2 regions of the Plantactinospora sp. DSM 117369 genome follow, and region 2 is predicted to be linked to the other one. Evidence: riboswitches for the same ligand, from Rfam matches in the RefSeq annotation. Region 2 holds a riboswitch; the other holds the start of a gene.

Region 1 (10,200 bases), 2.9 Mb from region 2:
CGGATCCAGCGCCGGATGGAAGGGCTGGCCAAGATCCGTGATCTCGGGCGGCGGCAGGCGGCCACCGCCGAGATCGCCGCCGAGATCGGTACCGCGGAGCAGCGGCTCGCCCGCCGCCGGGCCGCCGTACCGGTGATCACCTATCCCGCCGGACTGCCGGTCAGCGACCGCAAGGACGACCTGCTCGCCGCGATCCGGGACCACCAGGTGGTGATCGTGGCCGGCGAGACCGGCTCCGGCAAGACCACCCAGCTACCCAAGATCTGCCTGGAACTGGGTCGGGGCATCCGGGGGCTGATCGGGCACACCCAGCCGCGCCGGCTGGCCGCGCGTACCGTGGCGGACCGGATCGCCGACGAGCTCGGCACCGAACTGGGCGGGGTGGTCGGCTACAAGGTCCGCTTCACCGACCAGGTCGGCGACGGCACCCTGGTCAAGCTGATGACCGACGGCATCCTGCTCGCCGAGCTCCAGCAGGACCGGATGCTCCGGCAGTACGACACGCTGATCATCGACGAGGCGCACGAGCGCAGCCTCAACATCGACTTCATCCTCGGCTACCTTCGGCAACTACTGCCGTGTCGGCCCGACCTGAAGGTGATCATCACCTCGGCGACCATCGACCCGGAGCGGTTCGCCCGGCACTTCGCCGCAGGCGGCGAGCCGGCGCCGGTACTGGAGGTCTCCGGCCGGACCTATCCGGTCGAGACCCGCTACCGGCCGCTGGTCGAGCTGGGCGACAGCGAGGACCCGGACGACGACGGGGACACCGTACGGGACCAGATCCAGGCGATCGGCGACGCGGTGCAGGAGTTGGCCGCCGAGGGTCCCGGGGACGTCCTGGTCTTCCTCAGCGGCGAACGGGAGATCCGGGACACCGCCGACGCGCTGGGCAAACTCGTGCAGAATCGCCCCGCCCTGCGGGACACCGAGATCCTGCCGCTCTTCGCCCGGCTCTCCACCGCCGAGCAGCACCGGGTCTTCCAGCCGCACCGGGGCCGCCGGGTCGTACTGGCCACCAACGTCGCCGAGACCTCACTCACGGTCCCCGGCATCAAGTACGTGGTGGATCCCGGCACCGCCCGGATCTCCCGGTACAGCCACCGGCTCAAGGTGCAGCGGTTGCCGATCGAGCCGGTCTCCCAGGCGTCGGCCAACCAGCGCAAGGGGCGCTGCGGGCGTACCTCGGACGGGATCTGCATCCGGCTCTACGACGAGCCGGACTTCCTGTCCCGGCCCGAGTTCACCGACCCGGAGATCCTGCGTACCAATCTCGCCTCGGTCATCCTCCAGATGACCGCGATCGGGCTGGGCGACATCGCCGCGTTCCCGTTCATCGACCCGCCGGACAAGCGCAACATCGCCGACGGGGTCAACCTGCTGCGCGAGCTGGGCGCGCTGGAGGAGACCGGCGAGGAGACCGGGCACCGGCTCACCCCGCTGGGCCGGCGGCTGGCACAGCTCCCGGTCGACCCCCGGCTGGCCCGGATGGTGCTGGAGGGCGAGCGCAACGGCTGCGCCACCGAGGTGTCGGTGATCGCGGCCGCGCTCTCCATCCAGGATCCCCGGGAGCGGCCCGCCGACAAGCAGGCCCAGGCCGACCAGGCGCACGCCCGGTTCACCGACAAGGAGTCGGACTTCGCCGCCCTGCTCAACCTCTGGCGATATCTCCAGGAGCGGCAGCGCGAGCTGTCGTCCAGCGGGTTCCGCCGGATGTGCAAGGCCGAATACCTCAACTACCTGCGGGTCCGGGAGTGGCAGGACATCCACTCCCAACTCCGCCAGGTGTTGCGGACCACCGGCGGCGGGCCGCCCGACGGCCGCCCGGGGCGGGGCGGGCGCGGCGCGGGCCCGACCACCGACGGGGCCGCAACCGGCGGTCGCGCCGGCACCGACCGGGCCACGACCGGACCGGGTACGCCGACCGCGACCGGCGGGGCCGGTGACACCGCGCCGGACGGGTTCGACAGCGACCGGATCCACCAGTCGCTGCTCGCCGGGCTGCTCTCGCACGTCGGGCTGAAGGAGGCGCAGAAGAACGAGTACCTGGGTGCCCGGGGGGCCAAGTTCGCCCTCTTCCCCGGCTCGGCGCTGTTCCGCAAGCCGCCGCGCTGGGTGATGGCCGCCGAGCTGGTCGAGACGTCCCGGCTCTGGGGCCGGGTCGCCGCCCGGATCGAGCCGGAGTGGGTCGAGGCGCTCGCCCAGCACCTGGTGAAGCGCAGCTACAGCGAGCCGCACTGGGAGAAGAAGCAGGCCGCGGTGATGGCCTTCGAGAAGGTCACCCTCTACGGCATCCCGCTGGTCAGCGGCCGGAAGGTCAACTTCGGCCGGATCGACCCGGCGCTGAGCCGGGAACTGTTCATCCGGCACGCGCTGGTCGAGGGCGACTGGCAGACCCACCACAAGTTCTTCCACGACAACCGGGCCCTGCTCGACGAGGTCGAGGAGCTGGAGCACCGGGCCCGGCGCCGGGACATCCTGGTCGACGACGAGACCCTGTACGCCTTCTACGACCAGCGGATCCCCGCCGAGGTGGTCTCCGGCCGGCACTTCGACGCCTGGTGGAAGAAGACCCGCCGGGACCGGCCCGACCTGCTCACCTTCGACCGGCAGATGCTGGTCAACGAGGGTCGGGGCGGGGTGGACGCGGCGGACTACCCGGACGAGTGGCACTCGGACGGGGTGGCGCTGCCGTTGACGTACCGGTTCGAGCCGGGGACGGCGACCGACGGGGTGACGGTGGACATCCCGCTGCCGATGCTCAACCAGGTCGACGCGGAGAGCTTCGACTGGCAGGTGCCGGGACTCCGCGAGGAGCTGGTGGTGGCGCTGATCCGGTCGCTACCGAAGGCCGTACGCCGCAACTTCGTCCCGGTGCCGGACTACGCCCGGGCGGTGCTGGCCTCGATCACACCCGGCCGGGAGCCGCTGCTCGACGCGCTGACCCGGGAGCTGCGCCGGATGACCGGGGTGACCGTGCCGCGCGACGCCTGGGACACCGAGCGGCTGCCGGCACACCTGCGCCCCACCTTCCGGGTGGTCGGCGAGGAGCGGCAGACCGTCGCCGAGGGCAAGGACCTGCCGGCGCTGCAACGGCAGCTCACCACCCAGGTACGCCGGATGGTGGCCGCCGCCGCGCCGGACGTCGAACGCTCCGGCCTGCGGGAGTGGAGCATCGGCACGCTGCCGCGCTCGATCGAGCAGGACCGGGCCGGCTACCTGGTCACCGCCTATCCGGCGCTGACCGACGAGGGCGACAGCGTCGGCGTACGGGTCTTCGAGACCGAGGCCGAGCAGCGCCGGCAGATGTGGGCCGGCACCCGACGGCTGCTCCGGCTGACCCTCGGCTCGCCGCAGAAGTTCGTCTCCGGACGGCTCTCCAACGAGGCGAAGCTGGCCCTGAGCCGCAACCCGCACCGCAACGTGCAGGACCTGCTCGACGACGCCGCCGACGCGGCGGTGGACAAGCTGATCGCCGATGCCGGCGGGCCGGCCTGGGACGCCGAGGGTTTCGCCGCGCTACGCGACCGGGTCCGCTCGGAGCTGGTCGACACCACGTTCGAGGTCGTCGACCGGGTACGCCGGGTGCTGGCCACCGCCTACGCCGTGGAACAGCGGCTGGCCCGGACCAACAACCTGACCATGGTGGCGGCGCTGGCCGACATCCGCGCCCAGCTCTCCGGGCTGGTGCACCGGGGCTTCGTCACCGAGACCGGCTACGCCCGGCTGGCCGACCTGCCGCGCTATCTGACCGCGATCGAGCGACGCCTTGACCGGCTGCCGCAGAACCCGCAGCGGGACCGCGACCAGCAGGCCCGGATCGCCCAGGTGCAGCAGGAATACCAGGAGATGCTCGACGCGTTGCCACCGGCCCGCCGGGGCGACGACGCGGTACGGCAGATCCGCTGGATGATCGAGGAACTCCGGGTGAACGTCTTCGCCCAGGCGCTCGGTACGCCGTACCCGATCTCGGAACAGCGGATCTACCGGGCGATGGACGTGGCCGAGGCGGGCTGAGCCGGGAACGGTAAGGAACATGTCAAGATTGACGGGCCCGAATCGGTCCACGTAGGCTGACCAGGTCGGCGGCGGCAGTTTTCCCGTTTACTCAAGTCCGGGAGCGCCCGTATGAGACGCCACCGCACGACCGTCCTCGCCCTGCTCGCGATCGTGACCCTGCTGCTGGGCATGGCACCCGTCCCCGCCTCGGCAGCGGCCCGGTTCCGGGTCCTGGTCTTCTCCAAGACCACGAACTACTACCACGACTCGATCCCGGCCGGCATCGCCGCGATCGAGCGGCTCGGCGCCGAGCACGACTTCGAGGTCGAGGCGACCACCGACGCCGGGGCGTTCACCGACGCCAACCTCGGCCGGTTCGACGTACTCGTCTTCAACAACACCAACTCCACCCCGGAGTCCGGCGACCTGCTCGACGCCGCGCAGCGGAGCGCGTTGCAGAACTTCGTCCGGGCCGGCGGTGGCTGGGTCGGCCTGCACGCCGCCTCGGCCAGTGAACGCGACTGGGCCTGGTACGAGGGTCTGGTCGGCACGATCTTCGACTTCCATCCCGACTTCTCCTCGACCGGCGGCACGTACCCGGGCCGGGTCAAGGTGCTGGACGGGGCGCATCCGTCCACGAAGGACCTGCCGGAGCTGTGGGAGCGCGGCGAGGAGTGGTACAACTGGCGCACCAACCCGACCGGCCGGGTGCACACGCTCGCCCAGATCAAGGTCCGGGACGGCATCCCCGGGCTGGACGAGGGGCACGACCACGCGTACTCGTGGTGCCAGCACTACGACGGCGGCCGGTCCTGGTTCACCGCTGGCGGGCACGCCAGCTCCGCCTTTGCCGAACCGGCCTTCCTGGCCCACCTGCGCGGCGGCATCGAGTGGGCGGCCGGGGCGGTGCCCGGCGACTGCGGGGCCACCCGGACCGGCAACTTCCAGCGGGTACCGCTGGTCAGCGCGGACCTGGCCGACCCGTTCGAGCTGGCCGTGGCGCCGGACCGGCGGGTCTTCTACATCCAGCGGACCGGCGCGGTGAAGGTGATCGACCAGGAGACCCTGGCCGTCCGCACGCTTATCGACTTCGCCTACACCCCGACCCAGACCAGCCAGTCCGACGGGCTGCTCGGGATGACCCTGGACAACGACTTCGGCACCAACAACTGGATCTATCTGCTCTGGTCGGACAAGACCGCCAACCAGCTCAACCTGTCCCGGTTCACGGTCGCGGACGACGCGATCGCGATGAGCAGCGAGAAGCGGCTGCTGACCATCCCCACCTACCGGGGCGAGGGGCGGGCCAACTCGCACATGGGCGGGTCGCTGACCATGGACCGGCACGGCAACCTCTACGCCGGGATCGGCGACAACACCGACCCCTTCGAGTCCAGCGGCTACACCCCGATCGACGAGCGGGCCGGCCGGCGGGCCTGGGACGCGCAGGCGACCGCCGGGAACACCAACGACCTGCGGGGCAAGATCCTGCGCATCACCCCCCGCCCCGACGGCACGTACGCGGTGCCGGCCGGCAACCTCTTCGCCCCGGGTACCGCCCGGACGCGGCCGGAGATCTTCGCCATGGGGATGCGCAACCCGTTCCGGATCACCGTCGACCCGCTGACCGACGCGCTGCTGGTCGCCGACTACGGGCCGGACGCCCGGGCCGCCGACCCGAACCGGGGTCCGGAGGGAACGGTCGAGTTCAACCGGATCACCAGCGCCGGCAACTACGGCTGGCCGTACTGCACCGGTGACAACGTGCCGTTCAACGACTACAACTTCGCGACCTCGACCCCGGGGCCCAAGTTCGACTGCGGTGCGCTGGTCAACAACTCCCCCAACAACACCGGGCTGACCAACCTGCCGGCGGCCCGCTCGGCCCTGGTCTGGTACGCCTACTCCGCCTCGGCCCGCTTCCCCGAGCTGGGTACCGGCGGTGGCGGCCCGATGAGCGGCCCGGTCTACGACTTCGACCCGGCCAACCCGAGGCCGACGAAGTTCCCGGAGTACTACGAGGGCAAGTGGATCGTCTACGAGCTGACCCGGCAGTGGTGGAAGACCCTGTCGACGCACGACACCGCGCAGACCTTCACCGACCCGAGGTTCGGGCCGACCCGGGTCGGCGACCTCCAGTCGATCAACGGGATCTTCGCGGACATGAGCTGGATCCAGCCCTTCGAGGCGGAGTTCGGCCCGGACGGCTCGCTCTACGTGATCGACTTCGGTGTCGGCAGCGGCAGCGGCCGGGGCGGCAGCAACGAGGGGGCCGGGATCTACCGGATCGACTACGTGGCGAACGGCCGCCCGCCGGTGGCGAAGCTGACCGTGGACCGGGACAACGGCCCGGGGCCGCTGACGGTCCGGTTCTCCAGCGCCGGCTCGGCCTCCGGTGACGGCTCGCCGATCACGTACGCCTGGGATCTCGACGGCGACGGTGACACCGACTCGACGGCGGCGAACCCGACGCACACGTACGCCGACCGGGGCCGGTTCACCGCCCGACTGACGGTGAGCAGCGCGGGTGGGCACAGTTCGGTGGCGACCGTGCAGATCACGGTCGGCAACACCCGGCCGACGGTCGCACTGAACGTGCCGAACGGCGGCTTCTTCGACTTCGGCGACCAGATCCCGTACGCGGTCACCGTCACCGACCCGGAGGAGAGCACCGTCGACTGCGCCCGGGTGGTCACCCAGACCCAACTCGGGCACGACAGCCACAGCCACCCGATGGACAACTACCTCGGCTGCTCCGGCTCGCTCGGCACCGAGCCGGCCGGCGGCGACGGGCACGGCCCGGGCCAGAACCTCTACACGGTGCTGACCGCCCAGTACACCGACGGCGGCGGCCCCGGCGGGGTGCCGGCGCTGGTCGGCTCGGTCCGGCACGAATTGCAGACCAAGAGCAAGGAGGCGGAGCACTTCGACGCCTCGAACGGGATCCAGGTGCTGGACCGGGCGACCGCCCGGGCCGGGCGGCGGGTCGGCGACGTCGACCACGGCGAGTGGATCAGCTTCGGCCCGGTGAACCTGACCGGGATCGGCTCGGTCACCGCCGGGGTCAGCTCGGGCAGCGGCGGCGGCAGCATCGAGTTCCGGGCCGGCTCGCCGACCGGGCAACTGCTCGGCACGATGCCGGTCGGCAGCACCGGCGGCTGGGACAACGTGGTCTCCCCGACGGTCAACCTGGCCAACCCGGGCGGGACCTTCACCCTCTATCTGGTCTTCACCAACCCGGCGCAGACCGGTGGCACCCCCGACCTGCTCTCGCTGGACTGGTTGCGGTTCAACGGGGCGGGTGTGAAGCGGGAGACCGGCGGCAGCGTCTCGGTCACCGCCACCCCACGGACCGGGACCGCGCCGCTGTCGGTGGCGCTCACCGGTACGGCCACCGCGGCGGCCGGGCGGACGATCACCGACCGCGCCTGGGACTTCGGCGACAACACTCCGGTCGTGCACGGCGCGTCGGCGACCCACGCGTACGCCCGGCCGGGCACCTACACCGCCCGGCTGACCGTCACCGACAGCGCCGGGGCGACCATGTCGAGTCACCTTACGATTACGGTCAGTTGACGGATCACCGGGTGGGCCGTGCGGTGGCGGCCCACCCGGACCCGGATGTCCTCCCTCGGCACTAACAGGTGGCGAGCACCACAGCCATCCCGGCCCTGACCAGTTGGAACGTCGGGGCCCCGGTTGAGTAGGCTGATCACCGGCCATCCAGAGCGACCGAGAGACCTGGCTCGTCGACGTCGCAGCAACCCCCCACGTGGGTGCGGGTGCTACCGCCAGGACCGATGGAGGTTTCGCAGTGCGCAGCATCCAAGCCGGGCGGGCGAGCCGGCTGCATGTCACCTGGCACCGGTGGCGTCGACACGTCGACCTCTGCCGGACCAGCACCATGCTCTGTCGGGCCTCGGCGCTCTGTCGGGCCTCAGCCTGACCTGTCGGGCCTCAGCCTGACCCGTCGGGCCTCAGCCCGACCCGTCGGGCCTCAGCCTGACCGCGACCGCCGGTCGGCGGCATCCGACCATCTCGTCAGCACCCCCTGAGCGACGTCGTCCTGCACTGCTCGTGACCTGACCGGTCGGGGCAGTTGTCGGCCCATCGTCGCCGGATATTTCCTGGAGTTTCAGTACAATGCGGATCAATACTCTCGCCACCCGTCTCCTCTCCGGAGTCGCCGCCGTCGCGCTGTTCGGCGCGGTCGCCGCGTGCGGCGGCTCCTCCTCCGGCGACGCCGCCGACAACCCGTACGACCTGCTGCAACCCGGCACCCTGCGGGTCGGCACGCTCACCGACGCCCCGCCGAACGTCTACCTGAAGGACGGGAAGTTCACCGGCTTCGACAACGACCTGATGACCGCCGTCGCCGGCAGGCTGGGCCTCAAGGTGGAGTTCGTCGGCACCGAGTTCTCCGCGCTGCTCGCCCAGGTCAACAACCACAAGTTCGACGCCGGCTCGTCGTCGATCACCATCACCGAGGCGCGGAAGAAGACAGTCGACTTCACCAACGGGTACGACTTCGGCTACTTCGGACTCGACGTACCGGCCGGCTCGCCGATCAGGAGCTTCGGCGAGCTGAAGGGCAAGCGGGTGGTCGTGGTGCAGGGCACCGTACAGGACGACTACGCCACCAAGGAGGGCCTGGACCCGGTCCGGGTACCCGATTACAACGGCGCGATCAACCAGCTCAAGGCGAAGACCGCCGACGCCTGGATCGCGCCCGCCGAGATCGGCGAGAAGTCCGCACAGGAGAGTGGCGGCAAGATCGTACTGGCCGAGAAGCAGCTCAGCTCGGCGCCGACCGCGTTCGCGGTGGCCAAGGGCGCCGACCCGCTGCGCGAGGCGCTGGACAAAGCCCTCGACCAGGTGATCGAGGACGGCACCTGGACCCGCCTCCAGGAGCGGTACTACCCGGGGCGGCCGGTGCCGGCCAGCTTCAAGCCGGGCAGCGGCACGGTGACGTACCCGCCGGTCAAGGCCGGGCCGACGAGCCCGGCCGCCACCCCGGCGAGCTGACCCGGCCAGCACCGCAGACAGCCGTCGGCCGGTCGCACCGCGTGGTCGGCCGACGGCTCCGGACCCCGAGACAGGTGAGGCCATGGAGACCCTGGCGACATTGTGGGAGACCTTCTTCGACCTGGAGTCGATGCGCGAGGCACTGCCCGAGATGCTCACGGTCGGGCTGCCCAACACGCTGCTGCTGGCGCTGCTCTCGGCCATCCTGGGGACGCTGCTCGGCATGCTGCTGGCGATGGCCGGGCTGGCCCGGACCCGCTGGCTGCGCTGGCCGGCCCGGATCTACACCGACGTGTTCCGGGGGCTGCCGGCCGCCGTCACCATCCTGCTGATCGGGGTCGGGCTGGCGCCCCTCGGGCTCGCCTGGTGGGGTCCCAACCCGTATCCGCTGGGCATCCTGGCGCTGTCGCTGATCGCGGCGGCGTACATCGGGGAGATCTTCCGGTCCGGCATCCAGAGCGTGGAGGCCAGCCAACTGGAGGCGACCCGGGCCCTGGGCCTGTCGCACGGCGCCGCCATGCGCCTGGTGATCATCCCGCAGGGCGTACGCCGGGTCCTGCCGGCCTGGGTCAACCAGCTCATCGCACTGATCAAGGACTCCAGCCTGGTCTACTTCCTCGGCCTGGTGGCCAGCCAGCGGGAACTGTTCCGGATCGGCCAGGACTACGCGGCGAACACCGGCAACGAGTCCGCGTTGCTGCTCGCCGGGCTGTTCTACCTGGTCATCACCGTGCCGCTGACCCACCTGGTGAACTGGGTCGACCGGCGGCTGCGCGAGGGCCGGGCCGGTGGCCCGGAATCCGACTCCGACGATCCGGTGGCGCTGGCCGGCGAGACCGCGCTACCAACCGGTGGAAGGGAAACCCGGCATGCCTGAGTCTCTCCGTCCGACCGCATCCATCCGGTCGGCGTCGGCCGTCGGGGCCACACCGCCCGTCGGTTCGCCGACTCCGGCCGGCTCGACCGGGGACGGGACCGGTCCCGGGTACGAGTCGGTGAGCGTCGCGACCCGGGACGTACACCTCTCGTTCGGCCGGCACCAGGTGCTGCGCGGCATCGACCTGGAGATCGGCCGGGGCGAGACCGCCTGCGTCATCGGCCCGTCCGGGTCCGGGAAGTCCACCCTGCTGCGGGTCGTCAACCGGCTGCTGGAGCCGGACCGGGGCGACGTACTGC
Region 2 (10,200 bases):
TGATCGAGATCATGTAGTCGTTCGACGCGGCGTTGTAGGTGTCGATGACCCGCAGCGCCGGCTCGTGCGCCCGGATCTGCCGCAGGTTGTCGATCTTGATCACGGTGCCGAGGCGGTGCCCCCGGTGCGCCGGCTCGACCAGGGTGATCTGCTGGAACGCGTGCCAGTCGCAGCCAATGTTCATGCCGATCCCGGTCCAGGCCACCAACCGGCCGGTCGCGTCGTGCCGGGCGCCGCTGTTGTACCAGTACTGGCCCCGATCGTGGTAGCCCTGCTCCATCTCGCGCAGCCGGGTCACCTCCGGCCTGGCCGCCTCCCAGGTCAGGTCGCCGATCGGCGCGTCGCTGACCAGGCGGCTGTCCAGGTAGGCGACGTCCTCGGCGTACTCCTCGGGGGTCGCGCCCTGCCAGCGCACGATCGAGTAGCCCTCGGCCCGGGCCAGGCCCTCGGTCAGCAGCCGGTCGAGTTCCGGCTCGTCCAGGGTGGTCAGGTCGAGCCGGCGGCGTACGTCGGCCAACGCCGGCTTGGCACCCAGCGCGGCGGCGAAGGCGTCGCCCGGCATCGTCGGGGCGGCCTGCGGGCTCATGTTCGCCACCTCGCCGATGATCCGTTTGCGGCCCTCGTCCCGGGCCACCCGCACCGCGTACTCGTAGAGGGCCCGGCCGACGCCCCGGCGGCGGTACTCCGGATGGACGGCGAGCGTCAGCCCGGCGTTCTCCAGGTTCTCCCGCTGCGGCAGCGAGACCGCCAGGTAGCCCACGGCCACCCCGTCGAGATAGCCCAGCGCGTGCCGGTCGTCGTTACCGGGCCAGGGGCGCCGGAGCCCGGCGAAGAAGCGCTGCCGGGGCAGCCTCGGCACGTCGGGCTGGTCGGTCGCCCGGGCGGCGGCCTCGATCTCGTACGCCCGCTCGGTGGCGGCGACGTCGGCGACGTCCAGGGGAGTGACCACGATGTCCATGCTCTGGAGGGTGCCGCTTGCACGAACCGGGCGCGACCGAATATCGGGGAACCGTCACCCGGGTCGATGGATCCGCGTTGAGCCAACGGGCGGGCGATGGCGGCAGCCCGGCCGGGGAGAGAGTTTTGGTCGGGAGGACGCCCGCACAACGCCTCCGGCGTCGGGTCGTAAGAGCTTTGAAAGTCTACGGCGGTGCGTCCTCCCGCACGGAGCATCTTGCGACGTGCAGATGCAGCCGTCAAGCCCTCTACCGCGTGTTTTCGTTACGGGCGGCAAAACAGCAGCTACGCACCGCATCCGTACCACCGGGTCCACCGCTCGTCCGGAGAACCCGAACGATCTAACCTGCAAGTTGCACGTGCATCTGCCCGGGCAGGCCCGGGCAGATGCCGAAAAATTCTTCCCGAAAAATTCAGCCGAGCAGGCCGGCGTCCCGGGCCGCCCGCAGCGACGGCTTGACCCGGTACGTCGGACCGACCTGCGCCGCCACCGCGTCCAGCGTCTTGAGGCCCTCGCCGGTGTTGTAGACGACCGTCTCGGCGTCCGGGTCCAGCCGGCCGCTCGCCACCAACTTGCCGAGCACCGCCACCGTCACCCCGCCGGCCGTCTCCGCGAAGACCCCGGTGGTACGGGCCAACTGCCGGATGGCGGCACGGATCTCGTCGTCATCGGCGTAGTCCATCCAGCCGCCCGTGCGGCGGACCGCCTCCAGCGCGTAGAGCCCGGCGGCCGGGTCACCGATGTTGAGCGACTTCGCGATCCCGGTCGGCCGGACCGGGGTGATCACGTCGGTGTCGGCGTGCAGCGCGACGGCGATCGGGTTGCAGCCGGCCGACTGGGCGCCGAAGACCTTCCAGCCGTTGGCCGGGGCCTCGACCAGTCCGATCTCGACCAGCTCGCTGAACGCCTTGTCGATCTTGGTAAGCAGCTCGCCACTGGCCATCGGGATGACCACCTGCTCGGGGATCCGCCAGCCCAACTGCTCGGCGACCTCGTAGCCCAGCGTCTTGGAGCCCTCGGCGTAGTACGGCCGGACGTTCACGTTGACGAACGCGGTGTCCTCGAACTCGTCGGTCTCGACCAGCTCGCCGCAGAGCCGGTTGACGTCGTCGTACGAGCCGTCGATGGCGACCACGTCGCCGCCGTAGACGGCGGTGGTCACCACCTTGCCCTGCTCCAGGTCGCCGGGGATGAAGACGATCGACGGCACCCCGGCCCGGGCCGCGTGCGCGGCGACCGAGTTCGCCAGGTTGCCGGTCGAGGCGCAGGCGAACCGGGTGAAGCCGAGGCCACGGGCGGCGGTCAGCGCCACCGACACCACCCGGTCCTTGAACGAGTGGGTGGGGTTGGCGCTGTCGTCCTTGACCCAGAGCGGCGCCCGGATGCCCAGCTCGGCGGCGAGGCCGGCGGCCGGGACCAGCGGGGTCAGCCCCGGATCGAGGGTGACCCGGGTGGTCGGGTCCTGGCCGGTCGGCAGCAGCGCGGCGTACCGCCAGAGGTTCTTCGGGCCGGCCTCGATGTCGGCCCGGGTGACCCGGGCCAGAGTCGCGGCGTCGTAGCCGACCTCCAGCGGGCCGAAACACTCGTAACAGGCGTGCTGGGCGACCAGCGGGTATTCGGTGCCACAACCGCGGCAGACGAGGACGCGGGCCGGGTTGGGGGCCACCGGGCTGGTCTGGCTGGGGGTCGCGTCGATGATCGACGTCATGGCGATTGCCGTCCTCTCATCTTTCCCTGGCGCCGCACCGCGCGGCGGGGACGGATTTGGCACCTGCTCCGCCGTGGAGTGGTTGCCGGGGCGTCATCGGGCCGTATCCCTCAGCCCCTCTGGATGAGGTATGAAGTTGTGCCGCCAGTCTACGGGCACCGGGAGCCACTGTCCCGGGTCTCTTCCCGGTGTGAGCAAGATCCCCGCGCCGGGCCGCCGGACCGCCGCGGACCACCGGCTGAAATAGTTATCCCAGGCTAACGAAACTTCGGTGCGGCCGGCGGTGACAGTCCGGCCGGCAGGACGGGAGCGCGACGTTGCAGGACGCGATGCAGGCCGGGACGGTCCGGATCACCGGGGCGGGCGGCGACGAGATCGAGGCGTACCTGGCCCAGCCCCTCGGACCCACGCCGCGCGGCGGGGTGGTGGTGATCCACCACATGCCCGGCTACGACGAGGCGACCAAGGAGATCACCCGCCGGCTGGCCAGCTACGGGTACGCGGCGATCTGCCCCAACCTCTACTCCCGGGAGGCGCCGGGGGCGAGCCCGGACGACGCGGCGGCCACGGCGCGGGCCGCCGGCGGCGTACCGGACGACCGGCTGGTCGGCGACGTCGGCGGCGCGGCCGAACACCTGCGCGGGCTGCCGGGGTCGAACGGCCGGGTCGGGGTGATCGGGTACTGCTCCGGCGGCCGGCAGGCGTTCCTGGCCGCCACCCGGCTGCCGCTGGACGCCGCCGTCGACTGCTACGGCGCGTTCGTGGTCGGCGACCCGCCGGAGAGCTTCCCGCTGGCGGTGAAGCCGCTGCTCGACCAGGCTGACAGGCTCTCCTGCCCGCTGCTCGGGCTCTTCGGCGCCGAGGACCAGTACCCGTCGCCGGCCCAGATGGACGAGCTGTCCAGGGAGCTGACCCGGCTCGGCAAGCCGCACGAGTTCCACACCTTCGCCGACGCCGGGCACGGCTTCTTCGCCGTCGACCGGCCCGGCTACCGGCCGCTGGCCGCCACCGAGGGCTGGCGGCGGGTCCGGGACTTCTTCGACCGCCAGCTCGGCGCCTGACCCCGTTCCGCCCCGAGCCAGAGGAGGCCGGCATGTGCACGTACGTCACGGTGAAACGCGAGGTCGACGGCAGCGGCAAGGGTGCCGACGGCTGGTTCCCGGTCAGCCACACCTGCGTCTACGTGGACCATCCGACGCACGCCCCGTACGCACACACCCTCAACATCGACTTTCTGAACCCGGCCGCCGGCCCGGCCGCCCGGGTCGCGGTCGAGCTGACCGAGGAGTCCGCGCTCGCCCTGGTCGATGCGATCCAGGCGGCCCTGGCCGCCGCACCGGCCGGGCTGGCCAGCCGCGACCAGAAGGTCTGACGGTGAGCCTGGCGGCGTCACCTCAGAGCGCCCGGGACTGCCGCACCAGGGCCCGGCCCACCCCCGCCACCGCGACGACGCCGACCACCCCGAGCAGCAGGAAATACGGCCAGGCGCCGGGGAACCCGCGCAGCAGCGCCTCCCGGAGCGCGGTGACGCCGTAGCTGACCGGGTTGACGTCCGCGAGGATCCGCTGCACCGTACCGAGATTCTCGATCGGATAGAACGACGGGCTGGCGAAGAGTCCCAGCGGGGCCAGCACGTTCACCAGCACGGTGAACCGCTGTGAGTCCTGCACCACGGTGCCGAGCAGCAGGCAGAGCGCGTTGAACGCCAGCGCGGCGAGCAGCGCCCCGCAGAGCAGCGCGGCCCAGCGGTCCGCCGGCCAGCGCCCGCGGAACAGCGCCGCCGAGGCCGCCAGCGCGGCGACCGTGTGGACGAACACCAGGGCGGAGCCGGCGAGCAGCTTGCCGGCGACGTACTGCCAGCGGGTGAGCGGGTACGACCACAGTTCCAGCGCCATCCCGTGCGCCCGCTCCTGGACGAACGCCGTACCCGAGGTGGTGGCGGCGGCCAGCAGCGCGGCGAACATCAGCGCGGGTACCACGAAGTCGGGGTAGCCGACCCTCTCGCCCCGGTAGGTCACCGTACCGAGCAGGTCGGCGAGCGAGGTGGCGACGAGTGCGATGTAGACGGCGGTCGGCACCACCGCGAGCAGCAGGTTGCTGCGGTTGCGGGTGAGCAGCAACCACTCCCGCCGCAGCGTCGCGGTGAATCCGGAGCCGTGCCAGGGCGGCGCGGCGGTGTCGTCGTCGGCCAGGCCGGACAGGCTCACCGGATGGTCACCTCCGATCGGGTCAGGGCCACGAAGGCCTCCTCCAGCGAGGCCGTGGCCAGCTCCACGCTGTCGACCGGGATCTGCTGGTCGGCCAGTTCGGCGAGCAGCCGGGGCAGCCGCCGCCGCAGGTCCGGCCCGGTCAGCACGATCTCGTTTCCGCTGCGGGCCGCGGCCAGGCCCAGCCGCAGCGCCCCGGCGGCGATCGCCGGCCAGCCGTCCACCGATCCGCTCCGCAGCACCGCCCGCGCCTCGCCGCGTTCGTCCCGCAGATCCGCCGGAGCGCCGTCCCGGATCATCCGGCCCCGGCACAGCACCAGCACCCGTTCGGTGTTGCGCTCCACCTCGTCGAGGTAGTGGCTGGTCAGCACGATGGTCAGCTCGTGCTGCCGGCGCAGCTCGTTCAGGCCGGCCCAGACCCGGCGCCGGCCCTCGACGTCCAGTCCGGCCGACGGCTCGTCCAGCAGCAGGACTCTCGGCACCCGGAGCAGGGCCCGCACCAGCTGGAGCCGGCGCCGCTGCCCGGCCGAGAGGGTGTGCACGAGCTGGTCATCGCTGCCGGCCAGCTCGAAGGCGCCGAGCAGTTCGTCGGCCCGGGACCGGGCGCGGCGCCAGGGCAGGCCCCGGAACGCCGCGGCGATCCGCAGGTTGTCCCGGACCGTCAACATCAGGTCGAACGGCCCCGACTGGTGCACCACCGCCACGTCCCGCCGCGCGCCGGCGTCGGGCTGGCGGCCGTGCACCAGGATCCGACCGGAGCTGGCCGGGCAGGCGCCGCAGACCAGTTTGAGCAGGGTGGTCTTGCCGGAGCCGGCCGGGCCGAGCAACCCGACCGCCTGGCCGGCCGGAACGTCGAAGGTCAGCCCGTCGACCGCCGGGGCGGCGACGCCGGGATACACCTTGACCAGGTCGGTCGCGACGATCGCCGGGGTCACGGCGCACCGTCGAGCGCCGGCTCCGGGGATCCCGGCAACGGGGGTACGCCCAGCGTGGCGAGGATGATCCGGATCTCGCTCTCCGGACCCGCCTCCCGCAGTGGCGGGCCGGTCCGCAGGTGGTGATCGACGTCGTCCGGGGCGATGAGCGGCTGCGCGTCACCGGGCCCGGCCTGCGGCGCGACCGTGCCCCGGCCGGCGGCGCCGGGCAGCGCCGGCGAGCCGAACCGGCAGCCGAGCACGATGTCGAGCCGCTGCGCCGGGCGGCTCGGGCCGGCCAGTCCGGTACGTAGGTCGTCGACCGGGCGTACCGCGGCCGGGGAGATGCCCACGGTCACCCCGCCCAGCGCGTCGAGCGCGTCCAGGGCTCGGCGTACCCGGTCCGGCAGGGCGGAGCCGGCGGCGAGGTGGCGTACTCGGACCAGGGCCTCCGGACGGCGGCTCCCCGGCACCGGAAGCTGGTGGTCGGTCTCCGGTACGGCCCGGGCCGCCGCGCCGACCAGCCAGAGCGTGACGCCGTCCGGCGGCGGGAGCGGCGGCCAGCCGACGGCCGGGGCACCCGGGAGCCGGGCGGCGACCTGCGGCACCCGGCCGAGCAGTGCCGCCCGGGGCACCGGCGGGTCGTACAGCGGCAGGTTGTCGCCGGCGGTCAGCAGGTGCTCCGGCAGCCGGGCCACCACCCGGTGCACCACGATCCCGTCGCCGTGCTGGTACGCGACCACCTCGCCGGGGCGGATCTGGTCGAACTCGACCGGCTCGACGACGACGGTGCCGCCGGAGAGCACCGGCAGCATGCCGGAGTCGGTGACCGGTACCCGGGCCAGTCCTCCGGCGGCGAGGGTCGCGCGTACCAGGTCGGCGAAGCCGCTTCCGCTCACCGGTCGCCCTCCGCTCCGGCCGGTCCGGACGGCTCGGCCGCCCGAAGCAGGTCGCGGGCGTGCAGCAGCCCGACGAACTCGCGGACGTCCCGGGCGACGGCCTCGCGTTCCCGGCCGTCGTCGCCGCCGAACGCGTCGGCCAGGTCACGCACGACGGTCTCCACGGCGCTGCCGGCGGCGAGCCGACGCCAGATCTGCGCGCCGCTCGCGTTGAGCGTCTGGAACTCCCCGTCGGCCGGGTTGTAGAGCCGGACCTCCTCGTCGTCGTCGACCCAGACGATCCCGGAGTTGATTCCGACCGTCACGCGGCACCTCCCAGTCCGGTGGTCAGCAGTGGAAGCGACCGGCATCCTCCGGACGGCGGGGTCCGGGCGTGCCGGCCGTCGGCGGACGGGTGGGGCGAACATCTCGCGCAGCGGCTGGTTCCGCAGGTTGCCGGCCGGGTGCGGCGGGCCGGGGACCGGCTCGCGGGGATAGACGTCGCCACGCGGGTCGACGTGGATGTCGATGCCGCGGAGCCCGCAGTCGGCTTGGACCGAACACGAGGGAACCGCCCTCGGGCCCTGGCTGAGGGCCTTCCGGGCCACCGGGCTCGTCCAGCCGGACCGCCGCGCCGCGAGCTGGTACTCCCCGCCGAGGTACTCCCAGCCCAGGTGGGGACCGCCCGGGCCGCCCCGTTCGACGGCGGTGTGGCTCATCATCCGGATCCGGCTGAACTCGATGCCGTCCAGGAACGCCATCAGGTCGTCCAGCGCGGCGATGTTCTCCGGCGACACCACGTGGTCGATCGCCGGTTTGACACCGGCCGCGTTCAGCAGGGCCAGCCCGCGTACGGTCCGCGCGACCGTGCCCTCGCCCGGAGCCGTACCGAGCAGCTCGTGGCCGCCGCCGTCCAGGCTGACGGTGATGCTGGCGAAGGTGTCGGCGATCCGCCGGGCGGTGCCGGCGTCCCGGATCCGGGTGCCGGTCGTGACCAGGTTGACCCGCAGCCCCCGACTGCGGGCGAGGTCGGCCACGTCGAAGAGATCGCGCCGCAGCATCGGTTCGCCGCCGGTCAGGATCAGCAGCTCCGCGCCGAGCTCGGCGATCTGGTCCACCAGGTCGAGGGACTCCGCCGGTTCCAGCTCACCGGGGAGCGGGTGGGCGCAGGAGGCGGGGCGCTCCCGGCAGGGCGGAGGGCAGCCCTCGGTGATGGCGTAGCGGACCGCCCTCAACCTCGGCTCGGCCGGCCGGACCCGGGGCACCCGGCCCGGCAGGTAGACCAGCCAGTTCAGCACCAGGGTGCCGAGTTGGCGTTCGAGACGGTGCCACTCGCCGGGCACGGTGGATCCGGACGGTGGGGCGGCCCCGTCGGCGAGCGCCCGCAGCAGTCCGAGTTCCTCCTCGGAGAGCACCGCCCAGGCGGCCAGGCCCGGATTCTCCACGAGATACCGGTCGCGGCAGCGGAAGTAGCCGAGGTCGTCCGGGACGATCAGGGAGTCCCACATCGCCGACAGTCGCATGAGCACTCCCCGTCCAGCCGGAGGGAGCCGCCGTCGGGCGGTTCCCCGCTGTCCCGAGGTCCGTGCGGCGGGTCTCGCCGACGGGACTCGATCCAGTCAAGAATCACCGACTGTCACCGTGCGATACCAGAAAGCAGAATTGGCGTCTTGACAGCGGATCGGCGGGGATCTAGTGTCCGGGGCCCCTGCCACCCCACCGTCCCGGGCTCCGGGTCACCCTTCCCGGCGGAAGGCGAGGTGCTGTCTGTCGTGTCCGCGCTCTCGGTCTCCGTGGTCGACGACGACCGGATGCTGCTGGACGGCATGGCCGCCTGGCTCAATTCCGTTCCCGACCTCCGGCTGCTCTGCACGGCGGCCACCGTCGACCAACTCCTCGACACCGAACCGGGCCGGGCTGACGTCGTCGTACTCGACCTGCTGCTGGCGGACGGATCCGCGCCGGTGGACAACGTGCGCCGGCTCGTCGCCACCGGGCGGCCGGTGCTGGTGGTCAGCGTGGTGCCGCACGTGGTGCACGGCGTGGACGTGATCCGGGCCGGCGCGTCGGGCTACCTCACCAAGGACCACGACCTGCCGAGCCTGGCCGAGGCGATCCGGACGGTCGCCCGGGGCGAGGTGGCGCACTCCCCCGAGCTGGCCTTCGCCTGGTCCTGTGACGAGCGGCCGGACCGGCCCAGACTGGCGCCCCGGGAACGGTCCGTACTGGTCGCCTACGCCTCCGGCATGACGCTGACCGCGGTGGCCCGCAAGGTCGGCATCCAACCGACGACCGCGCGGCAGTACCTGGACCGGGTCAAGGCGAAATACTGCGACGCGGGCCGGCCGACGTACACCAAACTCGACCTCGCCGACCGGGTCCGCGAGGACGGGCTGCACCGCTACCCGTCCGCCTCCGGCGACGACGCCGGCCAGAGCAGCTCGACACTCGTGCCGTGACCGGGCTCGGAGAAGAGCCGCAGCTCGCCGCCGACCTCGGTCATCCGTTCGGCGATCGACCGGCGTAACCCGAAACCTCCGGTGGCACCGTCGGTGTCGAACCCGACCCCCCGGTCGACGACCCGCACCCCGAGCACGCCGTCGTACCAGTCGACGGTGACCCACGCCTCGCCGGTACCGGCGTGCCGGGCCACGTTGTTCAGCGCCTCCCGGGCGGCGTCGCAGACCGCCCGTACGACGTGCCGGGGCGGCTGGGACGGCACGTTGCCCGAGCGCAGGTGCACCCGCAGGCCCAGCCCGGTCGCGTCGGCCACCACCTCGGCGAGGCTGACACCGAGAGTGCTCTCCGCCTCGGCCCGGTCCTCGGTGACCAGGCTCCGGATGTAGTCGGCCTCCCGGCCGCAGCGCCGCCGGACGTCCTCGGCGCGATGGTCCAGCCCGCCCCGGGCGATCGCGGTCAGCGTCGCCAGCGCGGTGTCGTGCAGCCGGCGGTAGTGGTGCAGCCGTTCGGCGTACCGGGCCGCCCCGGCCGCGGTCGCCGTCTCGGCCGCGAGCCGGCGCTGGGTCGCCTCGTCGACGGCGTTGGCCTGGGCGCAGAGGAACCGGCGGGTGAAGTGCAGCACCAGCGCGAACCACAGGCTGGAGTTGACGTGGTTGACGAAACCCGACTCCCAGGGCGGCAGCCCGCCGATCTGCACCGAGGCGGCGGCCACCGCGGTCAGCACCAGCAGCCCGAGCCCGACGAGCAGCGCCCGCAGGCTCAGCACCGCCCCGACCAGTGCCGCCGAGCCGAGGGCGAACTTGCCGGCCCAGTTCGCCGCCGACAGCTCGTAGCCGGACCGGATGTTGGCGTTGACCACCACCAGCAGCCCGCAGATGATCGCGACGTCCAGCACGACGTGCCCGTAGCTGAACCAACCCCGCCGCCACACGAGCGCCCCGAGCAGGACGTTCCAGCCAACCACGCCGAGCAGCAGCGTCGTGTTCAGCGCGGGGCTGTGGTAGCGGGTGTCACCGCTGGACATCCCGAGCAGCGCCGGCACGATGTAGCTCGCCCGCTGGCAGAACAGCAGCAC

What was found. A riboswitch is a leader RNA that binds a small molecule or an ion and turns the genes downstream of it on or off. The one in region 2 is predicted to bind S-adenosylmethionine.
Region 1: linked by a shared signal. The riboswitch ahead of ACSMXO_RS15325 (ABC transporter substrate-binding protein) and the one ahead of thrC (threonine synthase) in region 2 are both predicted to bind S-adenosylmethionine.

The regions. Positions count from the first base shown of each region.
Region 1 covers NZ_CM132446.1:3,476,711-3,486,910, reverse strand. The annotation lists gene hrpA (ATP-dependent RNA helicase HrpA) at 1-4,017, shown strand, start outside; gene ACSMXO_RS15330 (ThuA domain-containing protein) at 4,129-7,575, shown strand; SAM riboswitch class I at 7,716-7,806, shown strand; gene ACSMXO_RS15325 (ABC transporter substrate-binding protein) at 8,143-9,024, shown strand; gene ACSMXO_RS15320 (amino acid ABC transporter permease) at 9,107-9,901, shown strand; gene ACSMXO_RS15315 (amino acid ABC transporter ATP-binding protein) at 9,894-10,200, shown strand, end outside.
Region 2 covers NZ_CM132446.1:621,936-632,135, reverse strand. The annotation lists gene ACSMXO_RS02925 (GNAT family N-acetyltransferase) at 1-958, opposite strand, end outside; gene thrC (threonine synthase) at 1,371-2,666, opposite strand; SAM riboswitch class I at 2,680-2,796, opposite strand; gene ACSMXO_RS02915 (dienelactone hydrolase family protein) at 2,984-3,727, shown strand; gene ACSMXO_RS02910 (DUF6295 family protein) at 3,760-4,038, shown strand; gene ACSMXO_RS02905 (ABC transporter permease) at 4,061-4,873, opposite strand; gene ACSMXO_RS02900 (ABC transporter ATP-binding protein) at 4,870-5,808, opposite strand; gene ACSMXO_RS02895 (S24/S26 family peptidase) at 5,805-6,686, opposite strand; gene ACSMXO_RS02890 (PqqD family peptide modification chaperone) at 6,683-8,188, opposite strand; gene ACSMXO_RS02885 (response regulator) at 8,426-9,124, shown strand; gene ACSMXO_RS02880 (sensor histidine kinase) at 9,067-10,200, opposite strand, start outside.